Regions from separate parts of the Variovorax stachyos genome, predicted to be linked through region 2. Evidence: predicted binding sites of a transcription regulator. Region 2 holds the regulator's gene; each other region holds the start of a gene.

Region 1 (5,243 bases), on a different contig from region 2:
CTCGGCCGCAACTACGGCGAGACGGTCGAGGTGCTGGACGGCATCGCCGCGAACGATCGGCTGATCCTCAATCCCTCCGACTCGCTAGCCGAGGGCGATGTGGTGGCGGTGGCCAAGGAACCGGCGTGAAGGTGCGGCTGCGTCCCTGGGCCGCCCTGGCAAGTGCACTGCTGCTTGCGGCCTGCGCCGCGGGGCCGGACTATCGCGCGCCCCAGGTCGAGGTGCCGGTGAGCTGGCAGCTCGAGGCGCCCTGGCGCAAGGCCGCACCCAGCGATGCGCTCGACAAGGGGCCCTGGTGGCAGCGCTTCGGCGATGCCCAGCTCGATCGCCTGCAGCAGCAGGCGCTGCGCAACAGCCCCACGCTGACGCTCGCGGGCGCGCGGCTCGCGCAGGCGCGCGCCACACTGGCCGCAGCCGACGCGGCACGCTCTCCGCAGCTGGGCCTGGGCGCACGCGCGGCACGGTTCAAGATCTCCGCCAACCGCCCGCTCACCAACTATGCGGCGCAGAACTTCTCGACGGTGCAGAACGATTTCGCGCTCTCGCTCAACGCCAGCTACGAGCTGGACCTCGCCGGCCGCGTGCAGCGCTCGGTCGAGGGCGCGACCGCTTCCGCCGAGCAGTCGGCGGCCGATCTGGAGAACACGCGCCTGCTGCTCACCACCGACCTCGCCTCGGCCTACTTCAACCTGCGCGCGACCGACATCGAACTGGACGTGCTGTCGCGCTCGATCGCGCTGCAGCGCCGCGCGCTGGAACTGGTGACGGCGCGCCACGAGCTCGGCGCCGTCTCGGGGCTGGACGTGGCGCAACAGCAGGCGCTGCTGGACAGCACGCTGGCGCAGGTGGACGTGCTGAGAAGGCTGCGCTCCCAGTACGAGCATGCCCTCGCCACGCTGACCGGCACGCCCGCGCCCAGCTTTGCGCTGGCGCCGGACCTGCGCCCCATCGTGCCGCCGGCCATCCCCATCGGCGTGCCCTCGGAGGCGCTGGAGCGCCGTCCCGATGTGGCCTCGGCGGAGCGCGCCATGGCTGCGGCCAACGCGCAGATCGGCGTGGCCACCGCCGCCTTCTATCCCAGCGTGATGCTGGCGCCGATGCTCGGCGTGGACAGCCGCATGATCGAAAGCCTGTTCGATGCGCCGAGCCTGCTGTGGTCGGTGGGCGTCTCGGCCACGCAGGTGCTGTTCGACGGCGGGCGCGTGCGTGCCAACGTCGATTTCGCCCAGGCCGGGCATGCGGCCACCGTCGCCAACTACCGGCGCGTGGTGCTGACGGCAATGCAGGAGGCCGAGGATGGCATCACCGGCCTCGCCGCGCTGGACCGCGCGGTGACGCAGTCGCTCGCCGCCGTCGATTCGGCACGCCGCGTGCTGGACATGGCGACCAGCCGCTACGAGGGCGGTGCCTCGACCTACCTCGACATGATCAGCGCGCAACAGTCGCTGCTGACCGCCGAGCGCCAGGCCGCGCAGTTGCAGGGCCAGCGCCTGCTGACCTCGGTGTTTCTCGTGAAGGCCCTGGGCGGCGACTGGTGCGGCGTCGCACCGGACAGCGCCGGCAGCGCAGCTGACGCTAGAACAGACTGCCCTGCCCCGCTGCGCCGGGTGGCCGGAACGCGCTGAGGTCGAGCGCGATGCGTTCGCGGTTGAAGCCCAGCCGATGCGCCGCCTTCTCGAAGCGCTGGCGGATCAGCTCGGCCCACAGCCCGGTGCCGACCATGCGGGTGCCGAACGACGCGTCGTAGTCCTTGCCGCCGCGCATCTCGTGGATGCGCGCCATGATGCGCGCGGCACGCTGCGGGTAGTGCAGCTCCAGCCACTGCTTGAAGAGCGGCGCCACCTCCCAGGGCAAGCGGATCACCGTGTAGAAGGCGCTGCGCGCGCCGGCCTCCCACGCCGCCTCCAGCACCTTCTCCATGTCCTCGGTGACGAAGGGAATCTGCGGCGCCACGCTCACGCCCACAGGCACGCCCGCCTCCGCCAGCGTGCGCACCGTGCGCAGACGCCGGTGCGGCGCAGCGGCGCGGGGCTCCAGCTTGCGCGCGAGCTCGCCGTCGAGCGTGGTGATGGTGACGTAGACCGCCGCCAGATGCTGCGCGGCCATCGGCGCAATCAGGTCGAGGTCGCGCTCGACGGCACTGGACTTGGTGACCAGGCCGAAGGGATGGCGCACCTCCTGGAGCAGCTCGATCACCGAGCGCGTGAGCCGCAGCTCGCGCTCGATCGGCTGGTAGCAGTCGGTCGCGGTTCCGATCGCCAGGTTTTGCGGCCTGTAACTGCGCCGCCCCAGCTCGGCGCGCAGCACTTCCACGATGTTGCGCTTGGCGATCAGCTTGGTCTCGAAGTCGAGGCCGGGCGAGAGGTTCAGGTAGCTGTGGGTCGGCCGAGCGAAGCAGTAGATGCAGCCGTGCTCGCAGCCGCGGTAGGGATTGATCGAGCGGTCGAAGTGGATGTCGGGCGAGTCGTTCTCGCTCAGCACAGACTTCACGTCCTCGAAGCGCACCTCGGTCTGCAGGGGCGGGAGCGGCTCGGCGGCGCCTTCCTCGAGCGTGCCCCAGCCGTCGTCGAAGGCGTCGCGCTCGTCGCGCTCGAAGCGGTGGGGCAGCCGGGTCGCCGCGCCGCGGCCCTTGATCGCATGAAGGGGAATGAAAGCATCGGGCATGGTCTTTCACCTCGGAAAAACTGTATGGATATACAGTATTCCACCAATCCGCCGGGCATGCACGCGGAACGGACATCGCACCCGGCTGGCTATCCGCGCGTGCGCGAGATGAGCCATACGGCGACCGAGCTGCATTGATTAGGGCTAAGCCTTGCGCAGCCTCTTCTTCGCTATGCGCACCGCCTGCGCGGCAGCGGCGGGCCCCGGTAACCGTCGGCGCAGGAAGGCGATGAGCTCCTGCGCCACCACGTTGCGCGTCGGCCCCGGCAGGTAGACCAACGCCACGCGTCGCGTGATGCGCGGCTTCGCCAGCGGCAGCACGACCAGCTCGGGATCGCGCAAGGTCCCGGTGTAGAGCCGCGGCATCAGGCCGAGCGCAAGGCCGCCGCGCACCAGCGCATAGAGGGTTTCCGAATAGCTGACGCGGTAGGGCTCGGCGCCCTGCGCGAATTGCGCGCGCGCCGGGTCGCCCAGCGCCGGCATGCTGCCGCTTTCGAACAACACCAGGCGCTGGTCGCCGATCGCCTCCCATTCCACCTCCCGGGCGCGCGCCAGCGCATGGTCGCGGCGCACCACCAGCACCAGCGGATCGCGCAGCAGCTCGACGCAGGCCAGGCCGCCCGGCGGCTCGGTGATGGCGGCGATCGCCAGGTCGAGCTGGCCGCTGCGCACCTCGGCCAGCAGCGTGGTCGAAGGCGCATCGCGCCAAGCCAGCTCCAGCGCACGCCCGGTCTCGCGTAGGAACCCGCTCACCGCCGCCGCGACGCTGTCGCTGGCGGAGGGGATCACGCCGATGCGAACGAAGGCGCGACCGCGCTGCACGGTGCTCTCGATGTCGCGCAGCGCCACTTCCACCGTGTTGACCAGGAAGTCCGTGCGCGCCAGCACCTCGGCGCCCACCGGCGTGAGTTCCAGGCGGTGTGTGGAACGCGTCAGCAGTTCTGCGCCGAGCAGCTTCTCCATCTGCTTGATGGCGTTGCTCAGCGCGGGCTGGGTAATCGACAGGCGCCGCGCGGCACGGCCGAACTGGCCCTCCTGGACCAGCACCGAGAAAAACTGCAGCTGGCGCAGGGTCAAGGCACGCAGAGGCAGGGAAGCCATGGCGCTTGCTTATTAATTGGATGAATCAAATTATAGGAATTCAAAACTTTGCTTATGGCCTGGCACTGACTAGACTGGCCCGATGACACCCGCGCCACTCGATGCCTTCCTGCACGCGATGCCCAAGATGGAGCTGCATTGCCACCTGTTCGGCACCGTGCGCCACGCCACCTTCGCCGCGCTCAATCGCCGTGCCGGGTCCCCGCTGGCCGAACAGGAGGTGGAGGATTTCTATACGCGCGGCGAGAAGCCCGTCGGCGTGCTGCGCGTGCTGCGCGCGCTCGACGCCCATCTGCTGCGCACGCCGGACGACCTGCACCGGCTGGCACTCGAATACCTCGAGGACGCCGCGGCCCACCACGTGCGCTACAGCGAGTTCTTCTGGAATCCGACGGGCACGGTGCATGTCTCCGGTCTTGCCTATGCGGACGCGCAAGCGGCGATCGTGCGCGCCATCCACGACGCGGAGCGGGACTTCCGCATCACCGGCCGCCTGATCGCGGCGATCGACCGCGAGGCCACGCCCGAAGCCGCCGTCGAGATGGTGGAATGGGTCACGGCCAACCGCTGCGATGAGGTGATCGGCATCGGCATCGACTACCGCGAGGTCGATCGTCCGCCGGAGCTCTTCCTGCAGGCCTACCGCGACGCCCGCCGCGCCGGCCTGAAGACCACCGCGCATGCCGGCGAGTTCGGCATGCCGTGGACGAACGTGCGCACCGCGCTCGACCTGTTGCACGTGGACCGCATCGACCACGGCTACACGGTGGTGGACCAGCCCGAATTCGCGCGCGAGTGCGCGGAGCGCGGCGTGCTCTTCACCGTGGTGCCGACCAATTCGTACTATCTGCGCACGCTGCCGCCCGAGCGCTGGGCTCTGGACCATCCCATCCGCCGCATGCCCGGCCTGGGACTGCGCATCCATCCCAACACCGACGATCCCACGCTTCACAAGGTCACGCCCACCCAGGCCTGGGCCATGATGGTGCGGGACTTCGGCTTCGGCCCCGACGACCTGCGCAGCTTCATGCACAACGGCCTCGAGGGCGCCTGGATCGACGACAGCACGCGCCGTGCATGGCGCGCGCAGTGGAGCCAGGAATTCGACACGCTGCGCGCACAACTGCCCCCCGACGCCATCCTTTCCGGAAACTGACCATGCCTCAACCCAAGCTTCCGCTTCTCGCCTCCCTGCTGCTGACCGCCGCCCTGCCCGGCGCGGCCATCGCGCAGGCCGCGTGGCCCAGCGCCAAGCCGATCACGCTGATCGTGCCCTACTCGGCCGGCGGCAGCGTGGACTTCAATGCCCGACTGGTCGCCACCAAGCTGGGCGAGCGGCTCAAGCAGTCGGTGGTGATCGAGAACGTGACCGGTGCCGGCGGTGCCATCGGCGTGGCCAAGGCGGCGAACGCGGCGCCCGACGGCTACACGCTGGTCGCCGGCCCCGACAGCGCGATCGCGATCGGCAAGCTGATCAA
Region 2 (5,243 bases):
GGCGGGCGTATTCGCTCGAGAGTGCGTGCTATCCTCGACGCAACTCCGCCCTATGCAACGCAGTCACCGGCATGCCAGGCGCGACAGAAGATCGAAGAACCTCCGAGGACACCATGAGACTGATTTTGTTGGGCGCCCCCGGGGCGGGCAAGGGCACACAGGCTGCCTTCATCTGCCAGAAGTACGGCATTCCTCAAATCTCCACCGGCGACATGTTGCGCGCGGCCGTCAAGGCCGGCACCCCGCTCGGCCTGCAGGCCAAGGCGGTGATGGCCTCCGGCGCATTGGTGAGCGACGACCTGATCATCGACCTGGTCAAGGAGCGCCTCGCGCTGCCGGACTGCGCCAACGGCTTTCTCTTCGACGGCTTCCCCCGGACCATCCCGCAGGCCGACGCCATGCGTGCAGCCAACGTCAAGCTCGACTACGTGCTCGAGATCGACGTGCCCTTCGCCGACATCATCGAGCGCATGAGCGGCCGCCGCTCGCACCCGGCGTCCGGGCGCATCTACCACGTCAAGTTCAACCCGCCGAAGGTCGACGGCAAGGACGACATCACGGGCGAAGACCTGATCCAGCGCGACGACGACAAGGAAGAGACGGTGCGCCACCGCCTCGAGGTCTACAGCCAGCAGACCCGGCCGCTGGTCGACTACTACGCAGCCTGGGCCAAGGCCGAACCCGAGACCGCGCCGAAGTACCGGGTGATCAGCGGCGTCGGCAGCGTCGACGAAATCACCCAGCGCGCGCTGGCTGCCTTGGCGAGCTGATCGTCAGGCAGGGCTGGAACGCAGCCCGTAGGCCTTGCCGTCGACGAACAGGTATTCGACGCGCATCACGGGCTCTCCCTTTTCTTCCTTGAACGTGAAGCCCACCGCAGAGACAGCGGTGCCCGGCTTGATCTCCGCGACCTTCCAGGCCTCCATGCGCGTCAGCGGCGCGAGTTCGAGCTCCCACTGGCGGTCAGTGCGGCGAGGCGCGGTTGCCCGCGCGAGCAAGCCCGGACCGTCGACCGGCGCGCTCTGCGGGGGCAGCGCCCGTTTCCCCAGATCGGCCGGCACCTTGAGCCCGGACGGGACGTCGATCAACAGTTCCGCATGCGGGTTCTGCCAGCGCACCTGCGCCACCCTTCCTTCGAGATAGATCGGACGGTCCTGGTCGAAGCTGCTCCAGCCATGGTGGGCCCAGGCAAGGGGTGTGGCCAGCGGCAGGGACGCGGCGGCGATGACGATATCGCGACGTTTCATCGAGAAAGCTCCTCTTCAGTAGGCGATCCAACGGCCGCAGAACACGACGGCCAGCCAGATCGCAGTAGATAACAACATTTGTACCCGCGCCATCGCATCGAGTTTGTGCAGCGAGCCGCGCATGTGGAACCAGCCTGCGTTGAAGCCGGCGGCCACCAGCAGGCCCATCTTGATCAGGAAGGTCTGATTGGCCAGCAGTTCCGCCGGCTGGGTGGCGAACATCAGCGAACCGCTGGCCGCCGCAAGTGCGAAGCCGCTGGCCGCGATCGACAGCGACAACCTGGCCATGGCCGCCACCGGCAGGACGGCAGCGCGCCCGAACACCCGTACCTCGAGCGCCACCAGGTTGCCGAGCAGCAGCGCGATGCCGACGATGTGCACCACCTCCAGCGCCGGATAGAGCCAGGCGTGCGAGCGCAGGGCCTCGAACATGCGCTCAGACGCCGCCGGCCTGCGTGGCCATCAGTTCCAGCGCCAGGGCAATGCGCGCCTTCACCGGCGTCAGGGCGCCGGCGTCGCGCAGCGCAGCACCCGGCGTGGGGAGAATGCGGCCCTGCAGGCAGCGCGTGGCGCGCACGACCGCAATGCCGGCCGCCTGTGCTCGCAGCGCGGCCGCTTCCAGCGCCTCGTGCAGGGTGCCGTTGCCGGTGGCCGCGAGCACCAGGCCCTGCACCGGTTCCGCAGCGCCTGCTTGCTGCTCCAGGATCAGCGCATCGACGATGCTGCCGCGCGCCTCCGCGTGGCTCATCAGGATCTCCACACGCGGCCAGCGGGCGGCCTGCTGCATCAGCTCGAAGCACAACCGTGCAGGCTCAGGGGGCGACGCGGGCCAGTTCCTGAGCTCGCGCAAGGCGCCCTCTTCCACATAGGCCACTGGCCCCGCATCGCCGGAACCGAAGGCGTCGACCCGGTAGGTGTGTACCTTCTGCACATCGAAGGCGCTGTGCACCGCGCCCGCGCACACCGCCACCACGCCCCGCGCACGTGCGCTCGCGGCGACCGCGATGGCATCGCGTACGTTCTGCGGCCCGTCCGGCGTCAGCGCGGTTGCAGGCCGCATGGCGCTGGTCAGCACGACCGGTTTGGACGGCGCCAGCACGGACTGAAGAAAGAACGCGGTTTCCTCCAGGGTGTCCGTGCCGTGGGTGATGACCACGCCCGCTACGTCGGCCTGTGCCAGCCAGTGGGCACAGCGCTCGGCCAGGCTGCGCCAGATCCCGTAGCCCATGTCCTTGCTGTCCACCTGGGCCACCTGCTCGGTCTGCAGCGCGATGCCCGCCGGCGCCGCGATGCCCTCCAGCAACTCGGTCACGCCCACCTGGCCGGCCGTATAGCCGACGTTGTCGGCCGCTGCGGCCGAGCGGCCCGCGATGGTGCCGCCCGTGCCCAGGACGACTACACGACGCCTGCCTTCGCTGATGTTGTCGACCATGACTTGCCAAAGCTCCGGAAACTGGTTAAAAATACAGGTACTGGATATTCAGCCAGTGCCGCAAGGAGTCGTCAATGCAGTTCGCCGTCAAGCTTACCGCCCGCCAGCAGCAGATTCTGGACCTCATCCAGAGCGCCATCGCACGCACCGGCGCGCCGCCCACCCGTGCCGAGATCGCCGCCGAGCTGGGCTTCAAGTCCGCCAATGCGGCCGAAGAGCATCTGCAGGCCTTGGCGCGCAAGGGCGTCATCGAGCTCGTGAGCGGCACCTCGCGCGGCATCCGGCTCAAGGGCGATGCGCTGCGCTCGCTGAACGAATCGCGCAACAACCAGTTCTCGCTTTCACTGCCCGGCATGGCCCAGCTCGCGCTGCCGTTGATCGGGCGCGTCGCTGCCGGTTCGCCCATCCTGGCGCAAGAGCACGTGGACCAGACCTACTACGTCGAGAACACGCTGTTCCAGCGCCAGCCGGACTACCTGCTCAAGGTGCGCGGCATGTCCATGCGCGACGCCGGCATCATGGACGGCGACCTGCTCGCCGTGCAGGCCACCAAGGAGGCCCGCAACGGCCAGATTGTCGTGGCGCGGTTGGGCGACGAAGTCACGGTCAAGCGCCTCAAGCGCAACAAGCAGGTCATCGAGCTGCACGCCGAGAACCCCGACTACCCCACCATCATCGTGCAGCCGGGCGAGCCTTTCGAGATCGAAGGCCTCGCCGTCGGCCTGATCCGCAACACGATGCTGATGTAGCCGCACAAGGCGGCCTGAGCGAATCCCGCTCACGCTGCCCAGCGGCTGCGACAGGTGGCGGGCGTATGGCCAAGGGCCATCACCCTGTCGCGGCCGGCGAAAGCAATCCTGCCTATGTTCAATCTCTGACCTTCATGGAGTTCACATGGGAATCGCTCTGCTCAGCTTCGTCGACCTGTTCACGCCCCTTCAATCACTTGCCAGCCGCTGGATACCGTCGCGCCGCCGAAGCGCTTCCGGCCTCCGCTACGTCGGCATCCGCCCCAGTTGCGCCGTGCGGCCCGTCACGCCGGCATCCCGCCTGTCGGCACCGCCCCGGCCGCTGCGCGTGGTGCGCACGGTCGATGCGCAACACCAGGGGCCGAGCACCGGCCGAGTCGTGATCTCCGGCCGCATGGCGGATGTCTGCGCCGAGCTCGACCGGCTGGTTGCCCTGGAAGCTGCAAGTGCGGCGCCTTCGCCGGGCCATCTGCATTGACGATCGCGCGCCGGGTCCAGGCGCGCTGAGCGCCCGGCCCGCGGGGCATGTCCCAGGAGCGCCCTGCGCTTCTGGCGCGTGGCGCGCGGATCCGTGCATGGTGCGAGGCACAATGGCACGCCATGAACATCGTGATCCTCGACGACTATCAGGACGCAGTGCGCAAACTGCGCTGCGCCTCCAAGCTCGACGCGTATGCCGCCAAGGTCTACACCAACACGGTCAAGGGCATCGGACAGCTCTCGGTGAGGCTCAAGGATGCCGACGTGATCGTGCTGATCCGCGAACGCACCCAGATATCGCGCCAACTGATCGAGAAGCTGCCCAAGCTCAAGCTGATCTCGCAAACCGGGCGGGCTGGCCAACACATCGACGTCAATGCCTGCACCGAGCACGGCGTGGCGGTCGCCGAGGGCTCGGGCTCGCCGCTGGCGCCGGCCGAGCTCACCTGGGCGCTGATCATGGCGGCAATGCGCCGCCTCCCGCAGTACATCAGCAACCTCAAGCATGGCGCCTGGCAGCAATCGGGGCTCAAGTCCGCGTCCATGCCGCCCAACTTCGGGCTCGGCTCGGTGCTCAAGGGCAAGACGCTTTGCATCTGGGGCTATGGCCGCATCGGCCAGCTGGTGGCACGCTATGGCCAGGCCTTCGGCATGCAGGTGGTGATCTGGGGCCGCGAAGAGAGCTGCGCCCGCGCCCGCTCTGACGGCTTCCAGGTGGCGCCGAATCGCGAAGCCTTCTTTGCCGCGGCGGACGTGCTGTCGATCCACCTGCGACTCACGGAGGAGACCCGAGGCCTGGTCACGCTCGAGGATCTCTCGCGCATGAAGCCCACCGCACTCTTCGTCAACACCTCGCGCGCGGAGCTGGTGGAACAGGATGCGCTGCTCGCCGCGCTCAACCGCGGGCGGCCCGGGCTGGCAGCGATCGACGTTTTCGAAAGCGAGCCGCCGCTGCAAGGCCACGCGCTGCTGCGCCTGGAGAACTGCATCTGCACGCCGCACATCGGCTACGTCGAGCAGGACAGCTACGAGATGTATTTCGGCCAGGCTTTCGACAACGTCGTCAGCTTCATCAAGGGCAACCCGACCAACATCGTCAACCCGGGCGCGCTGCAGGTGCGACGTTGAGGCGTCCCGCGCTGCCGGCGTCCCTTTGGGCCTTGCTGGCAGGCAACTTCGTGATCGGCACCGGGGTGATGGTGGTGCCCGGCACGCTCAACGAACTCAGCAATTCCTTGCAGGTCAGCCCTGCCACGGCGGGCCAGCTGATCACCGCCGGGGCGGCGGTGGTGTGCTTCGGCGCGCCCCTTCTGGCCGCCGTCGTGGCGGGCTGGG
Region 3 (5,243 bases), on a different contig from region 2:
CTTGGCGACCTTCACGCCGCCGCCCTTGCCGCGGCCACCCGCATGGATCTGGGCCTTGACCACCCACACGGGGCCGCCGAGTTTCTGGGCGGCCTCGACCGCCTCCTGAATCGTGTATGCCGGGATGCCTCGCGGCACAGGCACGCCGAACTTGGCAAGAATTTCCTTGCCTTGGTACTCGTGAATCTTCATGAGGGTGTCTCTCGGGGACGAGGGGTTGGGGAACGGGAGATTTCGTGTTGCCCTCGGGCCACGGCGCGCCGGGGGTGGCCGGGCGGAGGACAGCAGGCGACTGTATCATGGTGCGCCGCACCAACGGCGAGCGGCCGCTGCGGTCACTACGTAGTTTTTTCTTACGTCCCTTCTCAGGCATTCCGAGGCTTCCACCATGCCCAAGGTCTTCATCGACGGCGAGGCCGGCACCACCGGCCTCCAGATCCGCGAGCGGCTGCAGAAGATGCCGCAGGTCGAACTCGTGAGCATCGCCCCCGAGCTGCGCAAGGACGTGGCTGCCAAGCGCGAGCTGATGGCCGGCGTCGACCTGGTGGTGCTCTGCCTGCACGACGATGCGGCGCGCGAGTCCGTGGCGCTCATCGACCAACTCGAAGGCCAGGGCCGTCGTCCCAAGATCATCGACGCCTCGACGGCGCACCGCACCGCCCCCGGCTGGGTGTTCGGCTTTTCCGAGCTGGTGGCCGGCCAGAAGGACGCGGTCGCCAAGGCCGAGCGCGTCGCCAACCCCGGCTGCTACGCGACCGGCGCCATCGCCATCGTGCGCCCGCTGGTCGACGCCGGCCTGCTGCCGGCCGACCATGCCATCGCCCTGCCCTCCGTCAGCGGCTACTCCGGCGGTGGGCGCACCATGATCGAGGCTCACGAAAAGGGCGAAGCGCCGCTGTTCGAGACCTATGCCCTCGGCCTCAAGCACAAGCACATCCCCGAAATCATGAAGTACACCGGCCTGACGCGCCGGCCGGTGTTCATCCCTTCGGTGGGCAACTTCAAGCAGGGCATGCTGGTGCAGCTGCCGCTGCATCTGGACGAACTCCCCGGCAAGCCCAAGGCCGGCGACCTGCAGGAGGCGCTGGCGGCGCATTACGCCAAGAGCAATACGCCGGAGCAGTTCGTGAAGGTGCTGCCGCCCACCGAAGACGGCAAGCTCGATGCGCTGGGGCTGAACGGCACCAACGACCTCGAGATCCGCGTGTTCCCGAACGAGGACCACCGCCATGCGGTCGTCATCGCCCGCCTGGACAACCTGGGCAAGGGTGCCAGCGGCGCCGCTGTGCAGAACCTGAAGCTGATGCTGGGCCTCTGAGCCGCGCCGGGCTCAGGCCCTCATTCGTCGAAGTCCGCGCGCAGCACCTTGGCCACCACGGCTGCGGCGAAGCCGCGTGCCAACATGAAGCGAACCTGCCTGGCCCGCTCGCCCGCGTCCTGCGGCGGGGTGCCGAAGCGCTGCCGCCAGACCTCGCGCGCCCGGTCGAGCTCGCTGCCGGCCAGGCTGGCCACCGCCTCGGCCACCGCCTCCGGCGCAACACCCTTGTGCAGCAGTTCCTGGCGTACGCGCGCCGCACCGTGACGGGCTGCGCGCTGGTGCAATACCGACTGCACCACCCGCGCCTCGCTGATGAAGTCCTTGGCCGTCAGCTCGTCGAGCGCGCGTGCCAGCGAACCGGGCTCTTCCTCGTACCTGGCCAGCTTGCGCTCGAGTTCGGTGCGCGAGTGCTCGCGCTGCCCGAGCAGTCGCAGTGCGCGACCCTTGAGGGAAGGAGCGCTGGAAGCCATCACCGGTGATCAACCCCCGGATGCGCTCTCGCCCGCGTCCTCGGGCAGGAGCGGAATGCCCAGGGACTCGCGCACCTTGTTCTCGATCTCGCGCGAGAGCGTCGGGTTCTCGCGCAGGAACTCGCGTGCGTTGTCGCGGCCCTGCCCGATCTTCTCGCCGTTGTAGGCGTACCAGGCGCCCGACTTGTCGACGATCTTGGCGGCCACGCCCATGTCGATGATCTCGCCTTCGCGGCTGATGCCCTCGCCGAACAGGATGTCGAACTCGGCCGTCTTGAAGGGCGGCGAGACCTTGTTCTTCACCACCTTGACCTTGGTCTCGTTGCCGATCGCCTCGTCGCCCTTCTTGATGGTGCCGATACGGCGGATGTCCAGGCGCACCGAGGCGTAGAACTTCAGCGCATTGCCGCCGGTGGTGGTCTCGGGCGAGCCGAACATCACGCCGATCTTCATGCGGATCTGGTTGATGAAAATGACCATGCAGTTGGTCTTCTTGATGGTGGCGGTGAGCTTGCGCAGCGCCTGGCTCATGAGCCGCGCCTGCAGGCCGGGCAGCGAATCGCCCATCTCGCCTTCGATTTCGGCCTTGGGCGTAAGCGCGGCCACCGAGTCGACCACGATCAGGTCGACGGCGCCCGAGCGCACCAGCGAGTCGACGATCTCCAGGGCCTGCTCGCCGGTGTCGGGCTGGCTGATCAGCAGGTCGGACAGGTTCACGCCCAGCTTCTGCGCGTACTGGACGTCCAGCGCATGCTCGGCATCGACGAAGGCGCAGGTGCCGGCCTGCTTCTGCATCTGAGCGATGACCTGCAGCGTGAGCGTGGTCTTGCCCGAGGATTCCGGCCCGTAGATCTCGATCACGCGGCCGCGCGGCAGGCCACCGACCCCCAGGGCAATGTCCAGGCCCAGCGAGCCGGTGGAAACCACCTGGATGTCCTCCAGCGCCTCGCCTTCGCCCAGCCGCATGATGGTGCCCTTGCCGAATTGCTTTTCGATCTGGGCCAGGGCAGCCTGGAGGGCCTTGGCCTTTTCGCTGCCTGCGACCGAGATGCTGCTGCCTTTGACGAGTGCGTCCATGTGGAAAACTCCTTGGGGATCAATGGGTTGTGGAGGGATTCATGAGACTGCTTTTAACAACAGCCTGGATGTCTGAACAGTAGTGTAGAGGCCCATGGGTTTGAGTAAACCCGTTTTTTGGTCAGCTTGGCTTACTATCGAGGGCTGATGGTGGACCCTGCATTCCCGATCGATCCCGACGCTTGGCGCCAGACCCACCTGGGCCGCCTGCTGGGCCATGCCATGCGCCGCTTCGACGAGCGTGTGCTGGCCCTCATGGCGCACGACGCCGACGTGCCGCTCGCCTTGTCCAACCTCGCGGCGCGCGCGCAGGTGAGCGCCGCCCACATCCACATCACGCGCCACCTCGCGCGCGAGGGCTCGCGGCTGACCGAGCTGGCTGAACGCGCGGGCATGACCAAGCAGGCCATGGGCAAGCTGGTCGACCAGTGCGAGGCCTGGGGCCTGGTGACGCGCGGTCCGGATGCACACGACGCGCGCGCCCGGCGCGTGCTGTTCACCGCCGACGGCCTGGCATGGCTTGAGGCCTTCCGCAAGGCGGTGGCGCAGGCCGAACGCGAGTTCCGGGCCAGCGTGGGCGACGACATCGCCACAGTGGTTTCCATTGGGCTCGAAGCCTATGCGGCCGCCTAGAATCGCAGGCGGGAGACGGCCCGGCGGCCCGCGCAAGCCCGCCATGTCTGGAGACGCGGCATGCGAATACTGATAGCAGAAGACGACCAGGTGCTGGCCGATGCGCTGCTGCGCAGCCTGCGCACCTCGGGCTCGGCGGTGGACCACGTGGCCACCGGCTCGCAAGCCGATGCCGCGCTGATGACCAACAGCGAATTCGACCTCCTGATCCTCGACCTGGGCCTGCCCAACCTGCACGGCCTCGAAATCCTCAAGCGCCTGCGCGCCCGCGGATCGCAACTCCCGGTGCTGGTGCTGACCGCGGCCGACAGCGTCGAGGAAAGAGTCAAAGGCCTGGACTATGGCGCCGACGACTACATGGCCAAACCCTTTTCGCTGCAGGAACTCGAGGCGCGCGTGCGCGCCCTCACCCGGCGCGGCATGGGCGCCACGAGCAATTCCATCAAGCACGGCCCGCTGGTCTACGACCAGGCTGGCCGGGTGGCGACCATCGACGGCAAGATGGTCGAGCTGTCCGCGCGCGAGCTGGGCCTGCTCGAGGTGCTGCTGCAGCGCGCGGGCCGGCTGGTGAGCAAGGACCAGCTGGTCGAGCGCCTGTGCGAATGGGGCGAAGAGGTGAGCCTCAACGCGATCGAGGTCTACATCCACCGTCTTCGCAAGAAGATCGAGAAGGGGCCGATCCACATCGCCACCGTGCGCGGCCTCGGCTATTGCCTCGAAAAAATCCCCTGATCCGTCTTCCTTCCCAAAGCGCTCGGTGAAACTCTTCCAACGCGCGCAGCGCTCCCTCTTCGGCGAGATCCTCGATTGGATGCTCACGCCGCTCCTCCTGCTGGTGCCGGTCAGCATCGGCGTGACCTGGCTGGTGGCGCAGGGCATCGCCAACGCGCCCTTCGACCGCACGCTCGAATACAACATCCGCGCCCTGGCCAAGCTGGTGGACGCGACAGTGGAGCGCCAGCCCTTCGAACTGACGGCCTCGGCGCGCGAGATCTTGCGCGCGCACGAGGCGGACCACGTGTACTTCCAACTGCAGGACGGAGAAGGCCGCGTGGTCGCCGGTGAGCCCGAGCTGCCGCAGACCAACACCGAAGACGTGCCCACGCCGGGCGTGGTCTACCTGCGCGACGGGGAGCTCTACGGCCAGCCCGTCCGGGTCGCATCGCTCTGGCTCGCAGGGCGCACGCCCGAAGCGCCGTTGGCCCTGCTGCAGCTGGCCGAGACGCGCGAGAAGCAATCGGTGCTCGCCACCGAGATCATCAAGGGGGTGCTGCTGCCGCAGTTCGCGATCCTGCCGCTGGCGGTGCTGCTGATCTGGCTGGCGCTGGTGCGCGGCATCAAGCCGCTGTCGGTGATCGAGGCGCGCATCCGCGAGCGCCGCCCCGGCGACCTGAGCCCGCTGGACGAGTCCTCGGTGCCGCTCGAGGTAGTGCCGCTGGTGCTGTCGGTCAACGAGCTGCTGAACAAGCTCAACGAGTCCATCGGCACGCAGAAGCGCTTCCTGGCGGATGCGGCGCACCAGCTCAAGACGCCGCTTGCGGGGCTGCGCATGCAGGCCGACCTGGCGCAGCGCGAGGGCGCCAATGCCGACGAGCTCAAGCAGTCGCTCAAGCAGATCGGCCGGGCCAGCGTGCGCGCAACCCACACGGTGAACCAGCTGCTGTCGCTGGCACGCGCCGAGGGCAGCGGCGCGGCCGTGGCGCGCCAGCCCTGCGACCTGGCGAAGCTCACCATCGAAGTGGTGC
Region 4 (5,243 bases), on a different contig from region 2:
CTTCACGGGGGTGGCCGGCGGCTTGGCGCCCGGGGTGCGGGTGGGCGACGTGGTGGTGGCGACCCGGCTGCTGCAGCACGACCTGGACGCATCGCCGATCTTCCCGCGCTACGAAGTGCCCTTGACCGGGCATGCGCGCTTCGCGACCGACACCGCCATCAGCGATGCGCTGGCGACGGTGGCCGAGCGGCTGCTTGACGATCCGGTCGCGTTGCTGGGCCAGCAGGTGGTCGATGACTTCGGCCTGCACGCGCCGCGCCTGCACCGGGGCCTGGTGGTGAGCGGCGACCGCTTCATCGCCCGCGCGGCCGACAGCGAAGCGCTGCGCCATGACCTGCCCGACGCGCTGGCCTGCGAGATGGAAGGCGCCGCGGTGGCGCAGGTCTGCCACGACTACCGCGTGCCCTTCGCCGCGGTCCGAACCATCTCGGACCGCGCCGATGACCAGGCCCATGCCGACTTCCTGCGCTTCGTCGCCGCGGTCGCGAGCCGCTACAGCCTGGCCCTGATCGAGGCCTGGCTCGCGGGGCTGCCCGGCTCCCGCGCTACTTGAGCCAGCCGCGCCGGCGGAAGTACCACATCGGCACCAGCGCGCTGGCAACCATCAGCACGATCGCGTAGGCGTAGCCGTAGCTCCATTCCAGCTCGGGAATGAGCTTGAAGTTCATTCCGTACACGCTCGCGATCAGCGTTGGCGGCAGCAGCGCCACGCTGGCCACCGAGAAGATCTTGATGGTCTTGTTCTGGTTGATGTTGATGAAGCCGACCGTGGCGTCCATCAGGAAGTTGATCTTGTCGAACAGGAAGGCCGTGTGGTTGTCCAGCGACTCGATGTCGCGCAGGATCTGCCGCGCCTCCTCGAACTGCTCGGCGTTGAGCATGCGGCTGCGCATCATGAAGCTCACCGCGCGTCGCGTGTCCATCACATTGCGGCGGATGCGGCCGTTCAGGTCTTCCTGGCGCGCGATAGCGGCCAGCACCTCGCCGGCCAGCTCGTCGCTCACGTTGCCTTCGAGCACCTTCTTACCGGCGACTTCCAGCTCGTCGTAGATGTTCTCCAGCGAGTCGGCCGAGTACTCGGCATCGGCGTCGAAGAGCTTGAGCAGCACCTCCTTGGCGTCCTCGATCAGCCCGGGCGCCCGGCGCGCGCGCATGCGCAGCAGGCGGAACACCGGCACGTCCTCGTCATGGATCGAGAACAGCACCCCGCGGCTGCGCAGCTCGGCGTTGTGCTGGTTGAGGATGAAGGCCACCCGCACGGAGCGCGGGTTCTCGTCGTCGTCGATCAGGAAGTCGCTGCGCACGTGCAGCTCGCCGTTGTCTTCCTCGTAGAAGCGCGCCGACTCCTCGATGTCCTCGTCCATCGCATCCTCGGGGATGGACAGGCCGTAGTACTGCTTGATCCAGCGCTTCTCGTCCAGCGTGGGTGATTCGAGGTCGACCCAGATCGGCTGGAATTTCGACAGTTCCTCGAGCGCTTCGATCTCTTCCTGGACGAGGCGGCCGTTGGCGAGCGTGAAGATGTTGAGCATGGCTCACTCCCGGGTGGTGTGGTGACGTTGGCGAGGGCGGGGGCGAAGGGCGCTTTCAAGTCCCTGGCCAACGACGCGTCACAGGGGAGTTGAAAGCTGCCGAGGCGGGACGGTGTCCATCGAAGTCTCCGGTTGCAGCGAGGCGCGATTATGTCACCGGCCCCTTGCATTTTCCTGAGCGGATCTGGATGGATATCCAGTAAAGTCGCGCTCGATGTCCAGCGTCGCGATCCCAGTCCCCCTGCGCCAGGAAGAGCGTCTTGCCGCGGTGCTCTCCGAACTGAACGAGGCACAGCGGGCGGCCGTCGAGCACGGTGCCGGGGAAGCGTCCCCGGACGCGCGACCACTGCTCGTGATCGCCGGCGCCGGTTCGGGCAAGACCAGCACCCTGGCGCACCGCGTGGCCCACCTGATCGCGCACGGCGCCGATCCGCAGCGCATCCTGCTCCTGACCTTCTCGCGCCGCGCCGCGCAAGAGATGGAGCGGCGCGCCGGCCAGGTGCTGGCGAAGGTGCTCGGGCTGCGCTCGGAGGCGCCGCCGTCCTTGCCCTGGGCCGGCACCTTCCACGGCATCGGCGCCCGGCTGCTGCGCGAATATGCGGCGCAGATCGGCCTCGACGCCAGCTTCACCATCCACGACCGCGGCGATGCCGAGGACCTGATGGGCCTGGTGCGCAGCGACATCGGCCTGGCCGCGATGGAGCGGCGCTTCCCGCGCAAGGGCACCTGCCTGGCGATCTACTCGCGCACCGTCAACGGCGGCGCGCCGTTGGCCGAGGTCCTGGCCCAGGCCTTCCCATGGTGCGCCGAATGGGATGCCGAGCTCAAGCGCCTGTTCGGCGCGTACGTCGAGGCCAAGCAGGCCCAGCAGGTGCTCGATTACGACGACCTGCTGCTGTACTGGGCCGAGATGGTGGCCGAGCCCTCGCTCGCGGCGCAACTGGGCGCGCGCTTCGACCATGTGCTGGTCGACGAGTACCAGGACACCAACCTGCTGCAGTCCGCCATCCTGCGCGCCCTCAAGCCCGACGGGCGCGGCCTCACCGTGGTGGGCGACGATGCCCAGGCGATCTATTCCTTTCGCGGCGCGACCGTGCGCAACATCCTCGATTTCCCGGGCCAGTTCAGCCAGCCCGCGCGCATCGTCACGCTGGAGCGAAACTACCGCTCGACCCAACCGATCCTGGACGTCTCCAATTCGGTGATCGCGGCGGCGGCCGAGCGCCATGCCAAGACCCTGTGGACGGACAAGCCCTCGATGGGCCGGCCGCAACTCGTGCTGGTTCCCGACGAGGCCCAGCAGGCCCGCTTCGTGGCGCAGCGCGTGCTGGCGCACCGCGAAGGCGGGCTGGCCCTGAAGTCGCAGGCCGTGCTGTTCCGCACCTCGAGCCACAGTGCGGCGCTGGAGCTCGAGCTGGCACGGCGCAACATCCCCTTCGTCAAGTACGGTGGCCTCAAGTTCCTGGAGGCCGCGCACGTGAAGGATCTGCTGGCGGTACTGCGCTTTGCCCAGAACCCGCGCGGGCGCATGGCGGGCTTTCGCGTCACCCAGCTGATCCCGGGAATCGGGCCGGCCACCTCGACGCGGCTGCTCGAGGCGATGGCCGAGGCGGGGGATCCGGCTGCCGTGGTGCAGGCCTTCCAGCCGCCCGCCGCCGCGAAGGAGGAGTGGGCGCGCTTCGCGGCGATCTATGTGCAACTGCGTGCCCCGGAACTCGCCTGGCCCGCCGACATGGAGCTCGCGCTGCGCTGGTACCTGCCGCACCTGGAGCGGCTGCACGACGATGCCGGATTGCGTCGCGGCGACGTCGAGCAACTGGCCCGGCTGGCCTCCGGCTACGCCTCGCGCGAGCGCTTCCTGACCGAGCTCACGCTCGACCCGCCCGAGGCCACCAGCGACCGGCCCGGCCCGCCCCTGCTCGACGAGGACTACCTGATCCTCTCCACCATCCATTCGGCGAAGGGCCAGGAATGGCGCTCGGTGCACGTGCTCAACGTGGTCGACGGCTGCATCCCGGCCGATGTCGCGCAGGGCGCCCAGGAACTCGAGGAAGAGCGGCGCCTGCTCTACGTGGCGATGACGCGTGCCCGCGACCATCTGCACCTGATCGTGCCGCAGCGCTTCTACGTCACCCAGCAGGCGGTGCGCGGCGACCGCCATCTCTACGCCGGGCGCACGCGCTTCATCTCGGCGGCCGATGCCCGGGGCTTCGAGCAAGTCACCTGGCCGCCGGCGCCCGAGCGGGCCCCCGCGGTGCCGCCGCCGGCGGCGGTCATCGACTTGCGCAAGCGCCTGCGCGCCGCATGGCGCTGAGCACGGCGCGCGGTCTTTAGCACTACATATTTGATAGCGCCGGGGCCTTGACCACAAAGGCCTCCGGGGGTTTGCGCCAGGAGGGATTGCAATTCGATGACAGCATGGGCATAGTGAACCGACCCTTCCTCTTCTCCTTCCCCTGCCTTCCCCAACCCTCTTTTTTTTCGCCGGCCAGGCTTCATTTCTTGAGGCAAGGCCATTTTCCCAACCGTCAATTCCAGGAGGTCATTCATGAATTTGACGATCAGCGGTCACCACCTCGACGTCACCCCCGCGCTTCGCAGCTACGTCACGAGCAAGCTGGACCGAATCACCCGTCACTTCGACCAGGTGGTCGATGTGAAGGTGATCCTCACCGTGGAAAAGCAAAAGGAAAAGGAAAGGCGCCAACGGGCCGAATGCAATATTCACGTCAAGGGCAGTGACATGTTCGCCGAGTCGAGCCACGCTGATCTCTACGCCGCCGTCGACGAGCTGGTCGACAAGCTCGACCGCCAGGTCGTGCGGCACAAGGAGTGCCTCAAGGACCACTACCACGCTGCGCCGAAGCGCGTGATGTAGTGCCCCTTCGGGCAAACACTCTTGCGGGCCGCCTTCGGGCGGCTCTTTGCTTTTTGCGGGGCGGGTGCATAATCGCCCCCGCCCTGCCCCAACATGAACCGACTCGCGTCCATCCTGCCGCCCGCTCAAGTCCTTGTGAGCGTCGACGCCACCAGCAAGAAACGAGCTTTCGAAGAAGCGGGCTTGCTGTTTGAAAACCTGCACGGCCTCGGCCGCGCCCTCATCACCGACAGCCTGTTCGCCCGCGAGCGTTTGGGCTCCACCGGGCTGGGGCACGGCGTGGCCATCCCCCACGGCCGCATCAAGGGCCTGAAGTCGCCGATGGCGGCGGTTTTCCAGCTGGCCAACCCGATCGGCTTCGATGCGCCGGACGAGCAGCCCGTGGTGCTCCTGATCTTCCTTCTGGTGCCCGAAGCGGCGACCCAGAAACATCTGGAAATACTTTCCGAGATCGCCGAGCTGCTGAGCGACGCCGGCCTGCGCGAGCAGATCAAGTCGAGCAACGACGCCGCGCAGCTGCATGCCCTGATCGCAGGATGGCAATCGGCCCAGGTCGCTTGAAGCGCAGCATCTTCCGTCCGGCGTCTGGCGCATGAAGCCGACCGTCATCAGCGCCGATGCGATGTTCGAGGAGTTCCGCGGCTCCTTGCGCTGGGAGTGGCTTGCGGGCCTGGGCGCCTCGGAGCGCCAGTTCGACCCCGGCGTCATCAGTCGTGCCCAGTCGGCCGCCGACCTGGTCGGCTACCTCAACTACATCCATCCCTACCGCGTGCAGATCCTCGGCGCGCGCGAAGTGGCCTATCTCACTCGCGGCTCGCCGGACGACTGCGTGC

The links. The regulator LexA, encoded in region 2, represses DNA repair genes until DNA is damaged. The targets are predictions, from matches to a motif close to ACTGTATNNNNATACAGT.
Region 1: a site for LexA is predicted at 2,684-2,701, ahead of ACMGEZ_RS27300 (PA0069 family radical SAM protein). Genes of this name have one in related genera too.
Region 3: a site for LexA is predicted at 2,912-2,929, ahead of recA (recombinase RecA). Genes of this name have one in related genera too.
Region 4: a site for LexA is predicted at 1,716-1,733, ahead of ACMGEZ_RS22425 (ATP-dependent helicase). Genes of this name have one in related genera too.

Annotation. Positions count from the first base shown of each region.
Region 1 covers NZ_JBLFFN010000025.1:47,701-52,943, forward strand. Annotated here, with positions in the region: gene ACMGEZ_RS27290 (efflux RND transporter periplasmic adaptor subunit) at 1-129, shown strand, start outside; gene ACMGEZ_RS27295 (efflux transporter outer membrane subunit) at 126-1,625, shown strand; gene ACMGEZ_RS27300 (PA0069 family radical SAM protein) at 1,576-2,664, opposite strand; gene ACMGEZ_RS27305 (LysR family transcriptional regulator) at 2,809-3,765, opposite strand; gene add (adenosine deaminase) at 3,848-4,921, shown strand; gene ACMGEZ_RS27315 (Bug family tripartite tricarboxylate transporter substrate binding protein) at 4,924-5,243, shown strand, end outside.
Region 2 covers NZ_JBLFFN010000002.1:196,176-201,418, reverse strand. Annotated here, with positions in the region: gene adk (adenylate kinase) at 114-770, shown strand; gene ACMGEZ_RS04185 (DUF6152 family protein) at 774-1,247, opposite strand; gene ACMGEZ_RS04180 (hypothetical protein) at 1,263-1,679, opposite strand; gene ACMGEZ_RS04175 (asparaginase) at 1,684-2,679, opposite strand; gene lexA (transcriptional repressor LexA) at 2,754-3,428, shown strand; gene ACMGEZ_RS04165 (hypothetical protein) at 3,574-3,906, shown strand; gene ACMGEZ_RS04160 (D-2-hydroxyacid dehydrogenase family protein) at 4,029-5,036, shown strand; gene ACMGEZ_RS04155 (MFS transporter) at 5,033-5,243, shown strand, end outside.
Region 3 covers NZ_JBLFFN010000006.1:134,870-140,112, reverse strand. Annotated here, with positions in the region: gene sucC (ADP-forming succinate--CoA ligase subunit beta) at 1-192, opposite strand, end outside; gene argC (N-acetyl-gamma-glutamyl-phosphate reductase) at 389-1,318, shown strand; gene recX (recombination regulator RecX) at 1,339-1,788, opposite strand; gene recA (recombinase RecA) at 1,798-2,865, opposite strand; gene ACMGEZ_RS13145 (MarR family winged helix-turn-helix transcriptional regulator) at 3,013-3,498, shown strand; gene ACMGEZ_RS13140 (response regulator) at 3,559-4,230, shown strand; gene ACMGEZ_RS13135 (sensor histidine kinase) at 4,256-5,243, shown strand, end outside.
Region 4 covers NZ_JBLFFN010000014.1:134,402-139,644, reverse strand. Annotated here, with positions in the region: gene ACMGEZ_RS22435 (5'-methylthioadenosine/adenosylhomocysteine nucleosidase) at 1-553, shown strand, start outside; gene corA (magnesium/cobalt transporter CorA) at 546-1,532, opposite strand; gene ACMGEZ_RS22425 (ATP-dependent helicase) at 1,747-3,846, shown strand; gene hpf (ribosome hibernation-promoting factor, HPF/YfiA family) at 4,081-4,410, shown strand; gene ACMGEZ_RS22415 (PTS sugar transporter subunit IIA) at 4,504-4,971, shown strand; gene hprK (HPr(Ser) kinase/phosphatase) at 5,003-5,243, shown strand, end outside.